Regions from separate parts of the Shewanella violacea DSS12 genome, predicted to be linked through region 3. Evidence: predicted binding sites of a transcription regulator. Region 3 holds the regulator's gene; each other region holds the start of a gene.
What was found. Region 3 encodes LexA, which represses DNA repair genes until DNA is damaged. Its sites were predicted from a motif close to TACTGTATNNNNATACAGTA; they were not measured.
Positions count from the first base shown of each region.

Region 1: the regulator LexA is predicted to act here: its motif matches at 1,618-1,637, upstream of SVI_RS08705 (YebG family protein).
Region 2: the regulator LexA is predicted to act here: its motif matches at 3,143-3,162, upstream of dinG (ATP-dependent DNA helicase DinG).

Region 1 covers NC_014012.1:2,120,169-2,124,981, reverse strand. Annotated here, with positions in the region: gene proQ (RNA chaperone ProQ) at 1-549, opposite strand, end outside; gene SVI_RS08710 (GAF domain-containing protein) at 826-1,284, opposite strand; gene SVI_RS08705 (YebG family protein) at 1,301-1,606, opposite strand; gene SVI_RS08700 (paraquat-inducible protein A) at 1,819-2,457, shown strand; gene SVI_RS08695 (paraquat-inducible protein A) at 2,450-3,091, shown strand; gene SVI_RS08690 (MlaD family protein) at 3,078-4,813, shown strand, end outside.
Region 2 covers NC_014012.1:3,366,233-3,371,045, forward strand. Annotated here, with positions in the region: gene SVI_RS13985 (porin) at 1-390, opposite strand, end outside; gene SVI_RS13990 (DNA polymerase II) at 619-3,054, opposite strand; gene dinG (ATP-dependent DNA helicase DinG) at 3,186-4,813, shown strand, end outside.
Region 3 covers NC_014012.1:225,452-230,264, forward strand. Annotated here, with positions in the region: gene ctaD (cytochrome c oxidase subunit I) at 1-783, opposite strand, end outside; partial or broken gene coxB (cytochrome c oxidase subunit II) at 835-1,947, opposite strand; gene SVI_RS00895 (cell division inhibitor SulA) at 2,379-2,891, opposite strand; gene lexA (transcriptional repressor LexA) at 2,927-3,544, opposite strand; gene plsB (glycerol-3-phosphate 1-O-acyltransferase PlsB) at 3,816-4,813, shown strand, end outside.

The DNA.
Region 1 (4,813 bases), 1.9 Mb from region 3:
GATAACACCAGAAACTGGAGACTTACCTAGTTTGACACTAACACGCTGATTTTGTTTCAGCTCATTTAACACTGCTGGCGTCAAATTAACAACAGGAGCAGGTTCTTTCGCTGGCTTTTTAGGCGCTGGCTTGGCACGCTTAGGTGCAGGCTTCAAGGCTTGCTTAGCAGCTTGAGCTTCCTTTCTTGCCGCCGTAGCTTTAGCAATGCGTTTAGCTTTCGCTTTTTCCTGACTCTCTTTAAGCGTTGATTGCGCATGTTCAATATGCTCTTGCTCTAACTCACCGCACTCATTACCCTCAAGATCGATTCGTTGAGCACCGGCTTTTACGCCCTTCAGATAACGCCAACTACTAGTATAGCGTCTCAAAGCAATTCTCAATTGAGTCTTACTGACTTTAGAATCATCAGCTAACCTTTCAGCCAACTCCTGAAACAATCCAATTTTTAATGGTTTAGTTTCGCCTTCGGCAATAAAGCACAAAGGAAATGTTTCGTATAAATACGCAAGAATTGCGTTGGTGTCGGTCAACTTGTCTGTTGATTCCATTATTTCTTCCACAGTTTAAAAGGGGCACTGACTAGTCATAAGTAGGCTAAACAGTGTCGTTTATATTTGTCTTTCGCGGGCTTCACCAGATAATCCCAAACAGAATTATCGAGACGCAGCGCAAACACGGCAGACATACTTTAGCAATTACAATTAACAAACGCCAAGCTTTCATTCCAAGCTAGGAATATTCTCAACGTCCTTAGTATTCGAACCGCCTATTATAAACCCGAGTTTGACGATTGCGAACATGTATTATGAAATATTGGTCATAGTTTAGCCAAATAACGCACTTTCGAAGCTTGATACTAAGTTTTCGAGCCCTATTTGATCAATTTCATCGAATCGAGCTAACTTAGGACTGTCTATATCTAAAACGGCTATAACTCGGTTATCCCTGATAATGGGGATAACTATCTCTGAATTTGTCGCTGAATCACAAGCAATATGTCCTGAAAATTGATGAACATCGGCCACCCTAAGGGTGTTATTGTCTGCTGCTGCCGAACCACAGACTCCTTTACCCAGAGGAATACGCGTACAGGCGACTCGGCCCTGAAATGGACCCAAGACTAGCTGCCCATCTTTTAGCAGATAGAAGCCCACCCAATTAAGCCCTTCGAGTGAGTCATTGAGTAAAGCTGAAAAATTGGCCATCCCGGCCACTAAGTCATTTTCGCCCTGTAGAAGCGCTTGTGCTTGACGATTCAACATTTGATAAAATTCAGTTTTCATACAAACTTCCTAGATATTATTTTTTTGTACCGACATTTTTAGCCTCGGCTTTCTTAGACGTTTTTTTCACTTCAGTCGTCTCTGGCTTCTGAGGTACGACGCCTTTAAGTAAATTGAGCAATAGTTCCTTGTGTTGAGCAAGATAAAAACTCAACTTTTCACAAGTTACTTCATCTATCTCTAATTCTGACTCGGCTAAGAATGGGGCTAGATTATCGGCGATATCAAGCATCTTATCGTAGGCATCCGCCTCCTTCTTAGATGTGAATGTCATTTTCTCGATCCCCTCTCTGACCACTACATATTTAGTAACAACCGCCATAACGTCCCTCTCACTGTTTTTATATACAGTTGTAGGGTCTCATAAATATAACTTCTTATGCAAGTATTCCAGAAAACCTGATATTATTTGTCAAATTATATAATAATATCCTCAAGGTATTCACAATTGAGCATGACTCAATGCCGTGACGTTCGGATGAATTAACGAGTATCGTCGAATCAAATATTAACGATTAGGGTGTGTTAGAAAGATTGAAATTACTTACGGAAGAGAAGTGTGCAGATACCAGTGTGACCCTGTGTCGTTCCTGTGATCTTGTGATAAGGAAACGAGCCTTGCCTTCGTCGGTTCGCGCCTTATGCCCTCGATGTCATACTGCCATTTATGATGCACCTTATTGTTCCCTAAACGGCATGTTAGCCCTGTGTCTAACAGCGCTCATTTTTTTCGTTCCGGCAAATTTACTCCCCGTTATTGAGTTACATTTCCTTGGTAGCATCAGGACAACAACCATCTTCGAAGGTGCCATGGCTGTTGCCAATCAAGGTTATTGGGTCGTCGCCATTGCCGTACTCACCTCGGCAGTCATAGCACCGGGTTTATTGCTTTTATCTGTCCTCTCACAAATTTTAATCATCAAATACCGATTGGAAGTGCCTTTTTTTCGGGATATATTGAAGCGCCTATTGAAATATCATGGTCTGCTCTCACAGCTCACCATGTTAGAAATTTATATGATCAGTATTTTTATATCTGTCTTCCAACTCAGAGACTACACAGATATCCATCTGGAGATGGGCACTTTCTGTTTCGCAATGTTATTTCTGGTGACCCTATTTTTACAGCGTGAATATCATCTGGAACATATGTGGAGTCTATTAAATGACTAGTCCCTCGGAGCAGGCACACAGAACCCAAGGTAAAGATGTCGGTCTGACACTCTGTCCTTCATGCAAACAGTTGATGCCTCACGCGGAAAATCATTGTTCACGCTGTGGCTCGATACTCGCCCTGCGTGATTATTCGAGTTTACAGAAAAGCTGGGCTTTACTTATTACTGCCGCAATTTTACTGATCCCGGCAAATATCTACCCCATCACCATTTTTACCAGCCAAGGGCATACACGCCACGATACAATTTTTACTGGCATTACTCACCTCATCGATCTGGACATCTTACCTATAGCGGTAATATTATTTACCGCTAGTATCTTAGTGCCGATCCTAAAAATATGTGGGCTGACTATTTATCTGCTTGCCATCAGTTTTCGCCTACCCATCTCCAAGAAAAGATTGATGGTTGGATTTCATGTTATTGAATGGATAGGTCGCTGGTCGATGCTCGACCTATTTGTCATATCTATTACCGCAGCGCTGGTCAATATGGGGCAGTTGCTAGATGCAAGGCCTGGACCTGCCGCAACCGCATTTGCTTTAGTGATTTTACTGACACAAGTCGCAGCTAAAGTACTTGATACTCGTTTACTCTGGGATCGATTGGAATCGAAAGATGACGCAAATTGAAACACCGAAAGTAGTTAAAAAGAAGCTTTTTTCACCTATCTGGCTTTTACCTTTAGTGGCTATTGCCCTAGGGTCTTGGTTAGGGATTAAAAGTATAAGAGAAGCCGGTATCGAAGTGCGAATCCACTTCCCCAGCGCGACTGGAATTGATGTTGGTAAAACCTTAGTACGCTATCAAGGACTTACCGTAGGTAAGGTGGTCGATATAAGTATCGATGACGACCTACAAGGCGTAAATGTCGATCTCAAGATGGATTACCGAGCCGATCCCTTTTTAAATGAGCAAACCAAATTCTGGTTAGTCACGCCTAAGGCCTCAATCACTGGGGTTGAAGGGTTAGATGCGCTCTTCTCGGGAAATTATATCGCGATTCAACCCGGTGGTGGTCAGTCACATTCCTTTTTCGAAGCCGAAACAAATGCCCCGGCGATAATGCCTGGAAGCGACGGTTTAGTCATTGAATTAACCGCCGAGACTCTAGGTTCTCTGGATGTTGGTTCACAGATTTTTTACCGACAAATTCCCGTTGGAAAAATCATCAGTTATCATCTTAAAGGATCGAGGCAAATTTTACTGAGCGCATTTATTAACAAACAATATGCCCACTTGGTAAAAACCGATTCTCAATTCTGGAATGTCTCCGGCCTCCATATCAACGCCTCGCTCTCTGGCATAGAGATAAAATCCGAAAGTTTGTCATCCATTCTTGCCGGTGGTCTAAGCTTTAGCTCTTCCGATGAATCTCAAATAGCCGAAAATGGGCACAGTTATCGTGTCTACGACAGTCAAGCATTGACCCAAGGTGGCATAGAGTTTTCATTGACGGCCAGTCAATCGGACGCTGCATCTACCGGCACCCCCATCGTTTTCAGAGGCATCAATATTGGTCGTATAACAGATACACATCTAACCGATACCGGTGTTCAGTTCACTGCGAAAATTGATAAAGACTATGCCCAGTTGCTCTCAGGGACATCTCATTTCTGGCTTGAGGGCGCCGATATTTCCTTATCAGGTATCAAGCATGCGGGACGCTTACTCACAGGCAGTGTCATTAATTTTTCACCAGGAAGCGGTGAGCCGAAGCAGCAATACACTCTCTTGAATATTGCACCGGATCAAGACACTCAGTCTAAATTACTTTTAAGCTTAATCGCCGATAATAACCCAGGTGTAGGCGTCGGAGCAGAAGTTCGCTATAAGCAATTGGCCATAGGTAAGGTCAACTCTGTCAGCCTTAACCAGGCGTTAACCGGCGTAGAATACCAGATCGAAATCTGGCCTGAATTTACTGACTTGGTCAATACCGACAGTTATTTCATCCCCGAATCGGCCCTGTCAATCCAAGCATCCCTAGAGGGTATCTCAGTAAAAACTCGAGATCTATCCACCTTAACCAAGGGCGCTATTAGTCTGATCCAGGGCCCAAGTAAGACAGTGGCAAGAAATCATGCACAACTGGCTTTGTTCCTCTCAACGAATGCAGCCGATGATTATTTTGACAAACTAACACAATTTACACTGTCCCTGACCAGCCCCGATGGTGCAGGCCTTTCACCTGGATCACCTGTTTACTATCAAAAAATGCAAATTGGCCAGGTCAACAAGGTTAACTGGAGCTCTGCTAATGAGAACTTCGATATTAGCATCAGCATTCGAGACCAATTCAAACCTTTGGTCAAAACCAATAGTGTTTTTTGGCGCAACAGTGCTATCACAGT
Region 2 (4,813 bases), 1.8 Mb from region 3:
CCATGTACTCCACTGCTTGCCTATAGTAAGCGAACCGTAGACATCATGAGCGATACCAACATAACCAAGACGATTATTAAGAAAGTCACTGCTTTTAGATTGGAAGTTACTCTCACTGCTATAAACGATTTCGCTGTTACCGAATGGGTTTACGCCCCACTCCAGCTTAGTGAATACCTTCCAGCCATCACTCATTTCGCGAGTAAAACCGAAGTTGATACGTGATGCGCCGTTGACGATTTCTGTAACACCTTGAGTATTGATGATACGTGCGTCAACAAATCCACCAATCTCAACTGCATTTTTATCATCTTTATAGACTTCGATCGCCGATACTGACGGGACAAATATAACGGCTACTAATGCCGATGCTACTAGAGTTTTTTTCATCTGATGTCTAACCTTATTGTTTTCAGTCTGCATGGTTATTTTTTTATCATTCCATTGGTCAACGTCTTCCTAATTGCAGGCGAGGGTAGCAAAAGATGTCTTCTCCCCCAAAGACAAAAGTCACAAAAACTACCTGTTTTATCACCCGCTTAACCACAAAAACCTTTTGGCAGCACATCAGATACTAGCCGGCAACATAAAACCAAAATAACCTTATAAGTCCACTCACTAAATTAACGACATCTGTTTAGAAGCAATATCAGAGAAACGTTTATTAAGCAGCCCTAAAACAGGTTCGGCGATAGGGGCAAGTTGTTTAGTTAGATAGTAATAATAATCGATAGCAGACTGACGATACTGAATCGGTTCAGCACCATTGAGTGTCATAAGGTACTCAACCTTGGTTCCCCTCTTTGAGAATCGCTCAGATCCTGAAAAATCACACATCATTTTAGCCGCTTTTACGTGGGGAGATGACTTAGCGGTATAATCTGCGATATCTCTGCGTAAACGTTTACTGAAAATAAGTTCTTCATCTAACTTACCTTGCATCAGATCATTGACCACCTCTTGTAAAAAGACCATGACATCTTTTTTAGAGAATAAACGATAATACAGTGCTTCTTGTATGCGTCTGGCCAACGGGCTCCAGTCACTGCGCACTTGCTCCATTCCCTTAAAGATTAGCTGCAGTTCTCCTTCGTTATTGGTAATGGCCCCAACATAGCGTTTTTTAGATCCTTCAGTAGAGCCTCTGAGAGTCGGCATGAAAAATTGCTCATAATGACATTCAAACTCCAGCTCTAAATGACTATCTAGCTTCATCTCTTTAGCTAACTTATTTTTCCATTTAGCGTTAATCGTTTTGACGAGCCCTCCACCTATCTTATCCACATCGGTATCCTCAGGATCTAGACCCAACCAGACAAAGGTCGAATCGGTATCGCCATAGATGACCTGATAACCAAGCTCCTCAATCCAAGCCCTAGTCTGTTTCATTATCTGATGACCCCTGAGGGTAATTGAGCTAGCAAGCCTGGCATCATGAAACACACAACCACGGGAGCCTAATACGCCATAAAGAGAGTTCATGATTATCTTAATGGCCTGTGACAGTGGTGCATTATTTTCGCGCTTCGCTTCTTCCCTATGGGCTGAGAGTGTTTTGATAAGTTCGGGTAATATGGGAGAGTCCCGGCTAAATTTTGCTCCCAAAAAACCATCGACATTGTCGGCTTCAGACTCAGATAGCCCCTTAACAAGGCCTTTGGGATCGATGAGAAAGGTTCTGATAATCGAAGGGTAAAGGCTCTTAAAATCGAGCACTAAAATATGTTTATAGAGTCCGGGGATAGAATTCATCACATAGCCACCAGGGCTTTCTAGCCCTTGACTCGTCGCCATCGCGGGGGCAACGAAACCAGCCCTATGCAGGTGAGGCAGGTATAAGTTATTGAATGCTGCCACTGAAGCGCCGACTCTACCGAGTTCTAACCCAGTAAGCCTAGATCTCTCTAAGGCAAATTCGAACAATTGTGCTTTCTTAAAAACATCCCACACTAGGCGACTATCGGTTAAATTATAGTGAGCGAGCGCTGCTTTATCCTGATGAAATAGCTCAGTGATCTCCTCCCCTCGGTTTAAGATCCCCTTTGGGCCGCTAGGCAATGCCTTGCCCTCTTCGAGCAAAGCACGTGAAACCGACTCTAGTGAGAAACTATCGAACCGGTAAAAAGCCGCCTTGAGCCAGTCTATTCCGTCTAGCACAACTCTACCTGGTAGCGAAAGAGTTTCAGGACGGTATTTATCTGCCACCTTCCAACTCAGAACCGTCCCTCCCCTGCCCAATGTCAGTGCGATCCCAAGTAGTTTTGCTCTTCTATATACTAGAGCCAGATCGAACGTCACCACCGCCCAACCGATAATAATGTCGGGATCATATTCAGCAAACCAATCGATTAACTTGAGGATAAGCCCTCTCTCATCTGCTACCCATTCGATATAGTCCACTTGATCAGCAGATAAAGACGAATTATCACGGTTACTCGGATTAGGTGAGCCCACCATGATCACCTTCTTATATTCATCATCCGTCTCCTTGGCGTAGAGGCCAACCGAATAAAGCTCACCGGACATACTGCATTCGAAATCTAGGGATATGGCTTTGAGTCTGATATCCACAGCACTTTTTCTCGCCCGTGAAGCGGTGAAACTGGCCAGATGGCCTTGTACTTGGGGCTCAAATTGTCCAATAAACTCCACATCTAGCGCTATATATCTCTCTATCAAGTATCTGTGCTCTGGACGAATATCGGTTTCAAACAGAGGAATACCTAGATCCACAGCTCCTCTGTTCACCAATCTAAATACTTGTAAAGAACTGGCGTAAATTGCCGTGACAGGATCACAATTGAAATTTTTAAGCGGCAGATCCACTATTCTTAGTTTTGCTGACTGGGGTAATCCTTGCAGCCGAGGCAGATCTTTCGTTGCACAGAAACACAGATATTCAGCTTGGGGCACTTTAACTAATCTAGGGCCATCGGAGGTTTTAATATAGTAATGCAACCAAGTCATACCCGAATGCTGCACCGTATGACGAGAAAGTATTCGCCCCTTGATCGATGAAGTGACCCTAGACTCTGATGGGGGTTTTACTGGCATAATTTGTCTATCCAAAACAGGGGCTCGATGAAAAAGGGTTCACATTTAGCTCAATAATATAAAATTAGAGTAGTTAAGGCTATGCAATCACTGTTATTATGTACAGCTCTATTTCTCTTCCTTGTATACCTATGCTATCGGCCGACGTAAAAACACAGATCCGCTCCATATATAAAGGTATCGCCAAGTCTTTGCCTGACTTTCGCCCTAGGCGCGAGCAAAACTACATCGTCGCCGAAATATCTAAGACCTTAGCCGGTGAATACGATGAACACAGGCGCATAATCGTGGTCGAAGCAGGTACTGGGATAGGTAAATCTTTAGCCTACATTTTAGGCTCTATCCCATTGGCACTAGCCAACAAGAAAAAGGTGTGTATCGCCACCGCCACCGTTGCATTGCAAGAGCAACTGTTACACAAGGATCTGCCTTTCTTTTTACAGCAATCTGAATTGAACTTTACTTTCGGGTTAGTCAAGGGGCGGCAACGCTATGTCTGTCTGTCTAAATTAGAGATGTTAATCGGGGCCGATAACGGCACTCAAATGGCTATGTGGCAGACCAAACCCGACAACAGTCAGATCAAACTGCTGCAAACATTATTAAAGCAGTACCATGAAGGAAAATGGAATGGCGAGCGTGACACCTTAGTCGAGCAGCTCCCCGACCACCTATGGCAACAGATAGCTTGCGATAAACACAGCTGTCACAGACAACTTGCCAGCCACAGAAATTGTCCTTTCCATAAGGCACGTGAAGATATCGATAACTGGGACGTCTTGATTGCTAACCACAGTCTCTTGTTTGCCGATCTGGAGTTAGGTGGCGGAGTCATTCTTCCCGATCCTGAAGATGTATATTACATCATAGACGAAGCTCACCACCTGCCTATGGTAGCCAGAGACTTCTCCAGTGCACAAACCACACTCAGGGGCGCAGTGGACTGGTTGGAGAAAATAGATAAGACCTGTAGCAAGCTACAAAATCAGATAAAGAGTAATCACATCATAGGACCAGCACAGGCGATGCAGGACCATATTACCGATCTTACCGGTCAACTCAGCCAGATAGCCCATTTTTGTGATAGCCAAACACCCAGCTTCGATAACCCAGAGAATCGTTTACGCTTCGAACATGGCAAGTTACCCCAAGGCTTGCTTACCCAAGCAGAGAACTTAGCCACTGTATCAACAGCTGCCCTCAAGCAGTTCAATAAAATGTTAGCCTTGCTCAGTGAAGCCATAAAAGATGGCGATATTCCAAAGCATCAGGCCGAACAACTGCTCACAGAAACAGGCTTCATGTTGCAGAAGTTAGAAAACCTGCAAAAATTGTGGAAGATGATGGCCAAGGAAGATCATCCCAAAGGTGCCCCTATGGCACGCTGGATTGAGATATTAACCGGTAAACAGACCGATTACCTTTTCAGCGCATCCCCCATCGAAGTTGGCTTCATGTTAGAGAAGCTACTTTGGGACAAGGCAGCCGGAGTTGTGCTTTGCAGCGCGACATTACGAGCCTTAAATAATTTTAATCATTTCACTCATCAAGTGGGCCTTTCACTCAACGACGGTAGCCGCTTTTTAGCCATGGACTCGCCCTTCGACTTTGAACAGAATGCGACCCTTTTCCTGCCTAAAATGAAGAATGACCCCACAGATGAGAAATTCACCGAAGAACTCGCCGAGCAGATCTTAGCCCTGATCGATGGTGAGATGGCCACCTTAGTATTATTTGCCTCTTATTGGCAGATGGAAAA
Region 3 (4,813 bases):
TTCGGGATGACCGAAGAACCAGAAGATATGCTGGAACATCACAGGGTCGCCGCCACCCGCGGCATCGAAGAAGCTGGTGCCGAAGTATTTATCTGTTAGCACCATGGTCACAGTGCCAGCCAGTACCGGCATCACGGCAATTAACAGGAAAGCGGTGATCAACCAGGTCCAGACAAAAAGTGGCAACTTCATCCATGTCATACCCGGAGCGCGCATGTTCACTATGGTGACGATCACGTTGATCGCTCCCATGATGGAGCTAATCCCCATGATATGGATAGAGAAGACAAATAGCGCCGTGCTGTCGGGGCTGTAAGTGGTCGACAGTGGTGCGTAGAAGGTCCAGCCAAAGTTAGGTCCACCACCTTCCATAAACAGCGAGCTCAGCAGGATGGCGAAGGCAAAGGGTAAGATCCAAAAACTCCAGTTGTTCATTCTGGGTAGCGCCATGTCCGGCGCGCCTATCATCATAGGTATCAGCCAGTTTGCCAGGCCAGTGAAGGCTGGCATAACGGCGCCAAACACCATGATCAGTCCGTGGACTGTGGTCATCTGATTAAAAAAGTTTGGTTCTACCAGCTGTAATCCTGGTTGAAATAGCTCGGCGCGTATCACCATAGCCATGGCCCCACCGGTGAGGAACATGATAAAACTGAACCAGAGGTAGAGTGTGCCTATGTCTTTGTGGTTGGTAGTGAACAGCCAACGTTTAATCCCCGAGGGGTGCTGTTGATGATGCTCATCTTGGTGATCCTTGGTCTCTTCGACCTGACCAACTTCCATATTGGGTTCCGCATCGCGGGTTAAAGTATTCATATTGCCTCCCTATTGGCCATGCTGACTGACATCAGCTGCCTGAACCGTATCGCCTGTGTTGTTGTCCCATGCGTTACGTTCATAAGTAATCACTGCGGCAATCTCTTGCGCGGTTAATTGCTTCCCAAAAGCCTGCATAGCAGTGCCCGCCTTACCATTGATAACGATCTCCAGATGATCCATTAATGGTCCAGTGGTGATTGGGCTGCCTTTCATTGGAGGGAATACGCCGGGTAAACCCATGCCGTTAGGCTGGTGACATGCGGCACATCGAGACATGTACACCTGTTCACCTTGGGCCATTAGCTCATCCATGGAGAGGGATTGACTCAAGGAGGCTTCAGCCTCTGCAGCGGCGGCGCTGGCTTGATTTTTTTGTTCGGCGACCCAGATGTCGAAGTCGGCTTGGCTCAGAGCCTCGACCACGATTGGCATGAAGCCGTGATCTTTGCCGCAGAGTTCGGCACATTGGCCACGATAGGTACCTGGGATATCGATACGAGTCCATGCTTCATTGATGAAACCTGGATTCGCGTCTTTCTTGACGGCGAATGCGGGGATCCACCAGGAATGGATCACATCTTCTGATGTCATCAGGAAGCGAACTTTCTTATTGATGGGGAGGACCAAGGGCTTATCGACCTCGAGGAGATAGTTTTCTCCCTTCTCCTCGGTGCCTTCTATCTGTTCTCGCGGGGTCGAGAGTAAGCTATAGAATTCTATATCTTGATCGAAATAGCTGTAATGCCATTTCCATTGAGAGCCAGTGATCTTGATGGTGATGTCAGCATCACTAGAGTCTTCCATGGCAACTAAGGTCTTAGTCGCCGGAATAGCCATAGCTATGAGTATGATGAAAGGTGTAATGGTCCAGGCTATCTCGACCTTAGTACTTTCGTGGAAATTGGCTGCTACGGCACCCTTAGACTTTCTGTGATTGATCATGGAATAGATCATCACTCCGAAAACCACGACACCGATGGCGCAACAGATATACAGAATGATCATGTGCAGGTTGTATACCTGTCCACTGATATCCGTAACGCCCTTTGTCATATTAAAGGGCATTCCTGATGCCAAAACGTATGGCGTAAACAGCAACGCCAGAAAACTATACAACACTCGCTTCACTAGACTTCTCCTCTGTCAAAAATTAAGACAAAGAAGAGTCACACAGTAAGTCTCTGCTCTATGCAAACTCTTCAGTTCCCAAAAAAGCAACGATGACTTCAAAGTGCAGTGGCGGTTCACTTGTTATTTTAGTTTGGCAGTTACTTATCTACCAGAGTTAACCACACTCGCACCTACGGCTGAATATATCAGTACCGATTTCAGCGAGGTAAATTTCTGGCCTTGTACATATGGCAGGGTTTTACTACGCCGACTACTAAATCGTTTGGATATAACAAATTATCGTTGTTATATCCCTAACTTACTTGGTGTTGAAATATTGATCAAGATCACTTTTAGCTAAATTATGAAATATTTTGAATAAAAATCAGACATAAAAAAGTCCCTTGCGGGACTTAAATAATAGGTTTTAGGCTAAATCAATTTCTAGATTAGTGTAGAGATCCAAATAAACTGGCCTGACTGAAGTGAGTATCTCTTTGAGTGTGGGCCTTACTGTGTAAGTGATTATTCGCATCCTCGATGACAATGCCTAAAGCGCGTGCGCTTTTTTCTACCAGTTTTAGTCGGCGATTGTCACGTGAATCTAAGGCCTGAGTCCAGCAGATAACGGCACTGGATGTACCACTTATAAGCGCTTTTTCCATGGCCCATAAGGTTTCGATTTCGTCTTTAGCATGAACCAGCAGGACTCGGTCCATCCTGACTCCAGCTTCGGCTAACATCTGCTTGTAACCTATATTGGGAGGACTAATCAATACGATCCATTGCCCCTGATGGCTCAAGGTTGCAAGCTGATTACTCACTTGTTTTAGTTCCACCCGGCCCTGAGTGTAGCTGGTTACCGTGGTGATACTTCCACACTCTTGTTCGATGGACGCTTGGTTAAGTGGATTAGTCCATAAACCTGGGTGTCTAGGGCTATTTCCGATCATATTTTTCATTACCAAGCTCCTTCGCCAATGAGTGACTTATCTATTTATTGCCAGCTGCCGTTGCGGATAACACCGACTGCCAGACCTTCGATACTCAGGCTCTGACTGGTGAGATCGACCACTATTGGTGCATAGTCTTCATTTTCTGCATGGAGATAGACCATACTGCCCTTTTTCTCGAAGCGTTTTACTGTGACATCCTCTTCCACTCGAGCGACTACGATCTGGCCATTCTTTGCTTGTGAAATCTTATGAACCGCAAGCAGATCACCTTCGAGAATGCCAATATTTTTCATACTGTCACCGCGCACCCTAAGTAGAAAGTCGGCACTGGGGCGAAACATAGCCGGATCAACTTTATAATGTTGTTCTATATGTTCCTGAGCAAGGATAGGTTCACCAGCTGCAACCTGGCCTATCAATGGTAAGCCTAAATCTTCGGGTTCCGCTGCTTGAGTGAGTCGGATGCCGCGGGATGTACCGGGAATTATTTCGATGCAACCTTTCTTGGCGAGGGCCTTCAGATGTTCTTCGGCCGCATTGGCACTCTTGAAGCCTAAGCGCTTGGCTATTTCAGCTCGAGTCGGAGGCATGCCGGTATCGATAATATTACGCTTAATGAGTTCTAGGATCTCGGCTTGTCTTGGTGTCAAAGGTCTCATGATTAATCCTGTCTTTCTATACAGTAACTGTCATTATATACAGTATCTTGGTCAGTGCAAGGATTAACCAAGTTTATTATCTGGGATTGCTATTTGTCATACCCTGTCTTTGCCTCTGAAAGGTAAGGGTATTAGTAAATCTGGCTGATATTTTGAGTCATTCACCAGTATAACTGGCTTCATTATGGCTTTTGCCAACTAGATTAGGGGGTTCTCTCTTTTATCTGGTATTCTATGCCGTTATTAAGAAGACTCATATTATATAAGAACAATGTCGAAAAAAGACTCTCTTTGGTATAAATCCTTACGCTGGATTCAGAAACAACTGGTGCAGACTGTAGTTGTGCCCCATGACCCCTTCGCCGATCTCAATTTAGATCCAGATAAACCTGTGGTTTATGTGATGAAGACTGAATCTCTCAGCGACATCGCAGCCCTGAGTGAAATCACAGGTAAATATAGACTTCCAAGTCCCTATGATGAACTTGTGGTCGATGGTGATCGTACGCCGAGAGTCGTATGCCTTGAAGGTGCCAAGCCGCTATTCGGTGAAAGAGAGAGCAATGAGTTTTTCTTAAATAGCTTTATGGATCTGTTGAAGGTGCATAAAGAGAAGCCTGAACTGGATATACAGCTAGTGCCGGTCAGTCTTTACTGGGGACGTACTCCAGGTAAAGAAGACGATACCATGAAGGCCGCAGTGCTCGAGCGACAAAATCCAACCTGGCTGCGAAAATGTTTTATGATCCTCTTCCTGGGAAGGCATAATTTCGTTCAATTTTCTAATGCCGTCTCAATTCGTCACATGGCCGATGAGCATGGCACCGACAAGCGAATAGCTCACAAGCTTGCTCGTGTTGCCCGAGTTCACTTTAGCCGTCAACGTAAGGTCATGACTGGCCCTGTTTTGCCTAAACGTCAGGTGTTATTCCAAGATCTGTTAAATTCTGAGTCCCTTAAGAAGGCGATTAAGGAGGAAGCAGCCAGTAAGAAGATCTCCGAGGCCGAGGCCAAAGCTAAGGCGATGGAGTATCTCGATGAAGTTGCAGCGGATTACTCCGAGAGCTTAGTACGAATAGCCGAGCGCTTCCTGACCTGGCTTTGGAATAAGCTTTACAAGGGCATCAATATCAAGGGCGCCGAGCAGATCAGGCAGCTGCATCATGATGGTCATGAGATCATCTACGTGCCTTGTCACCGTAGTCATATGGACTACCTGTTACTCTCGTATATTCTCTATTACGAGGGCATGGTTCCACCGCACATAGC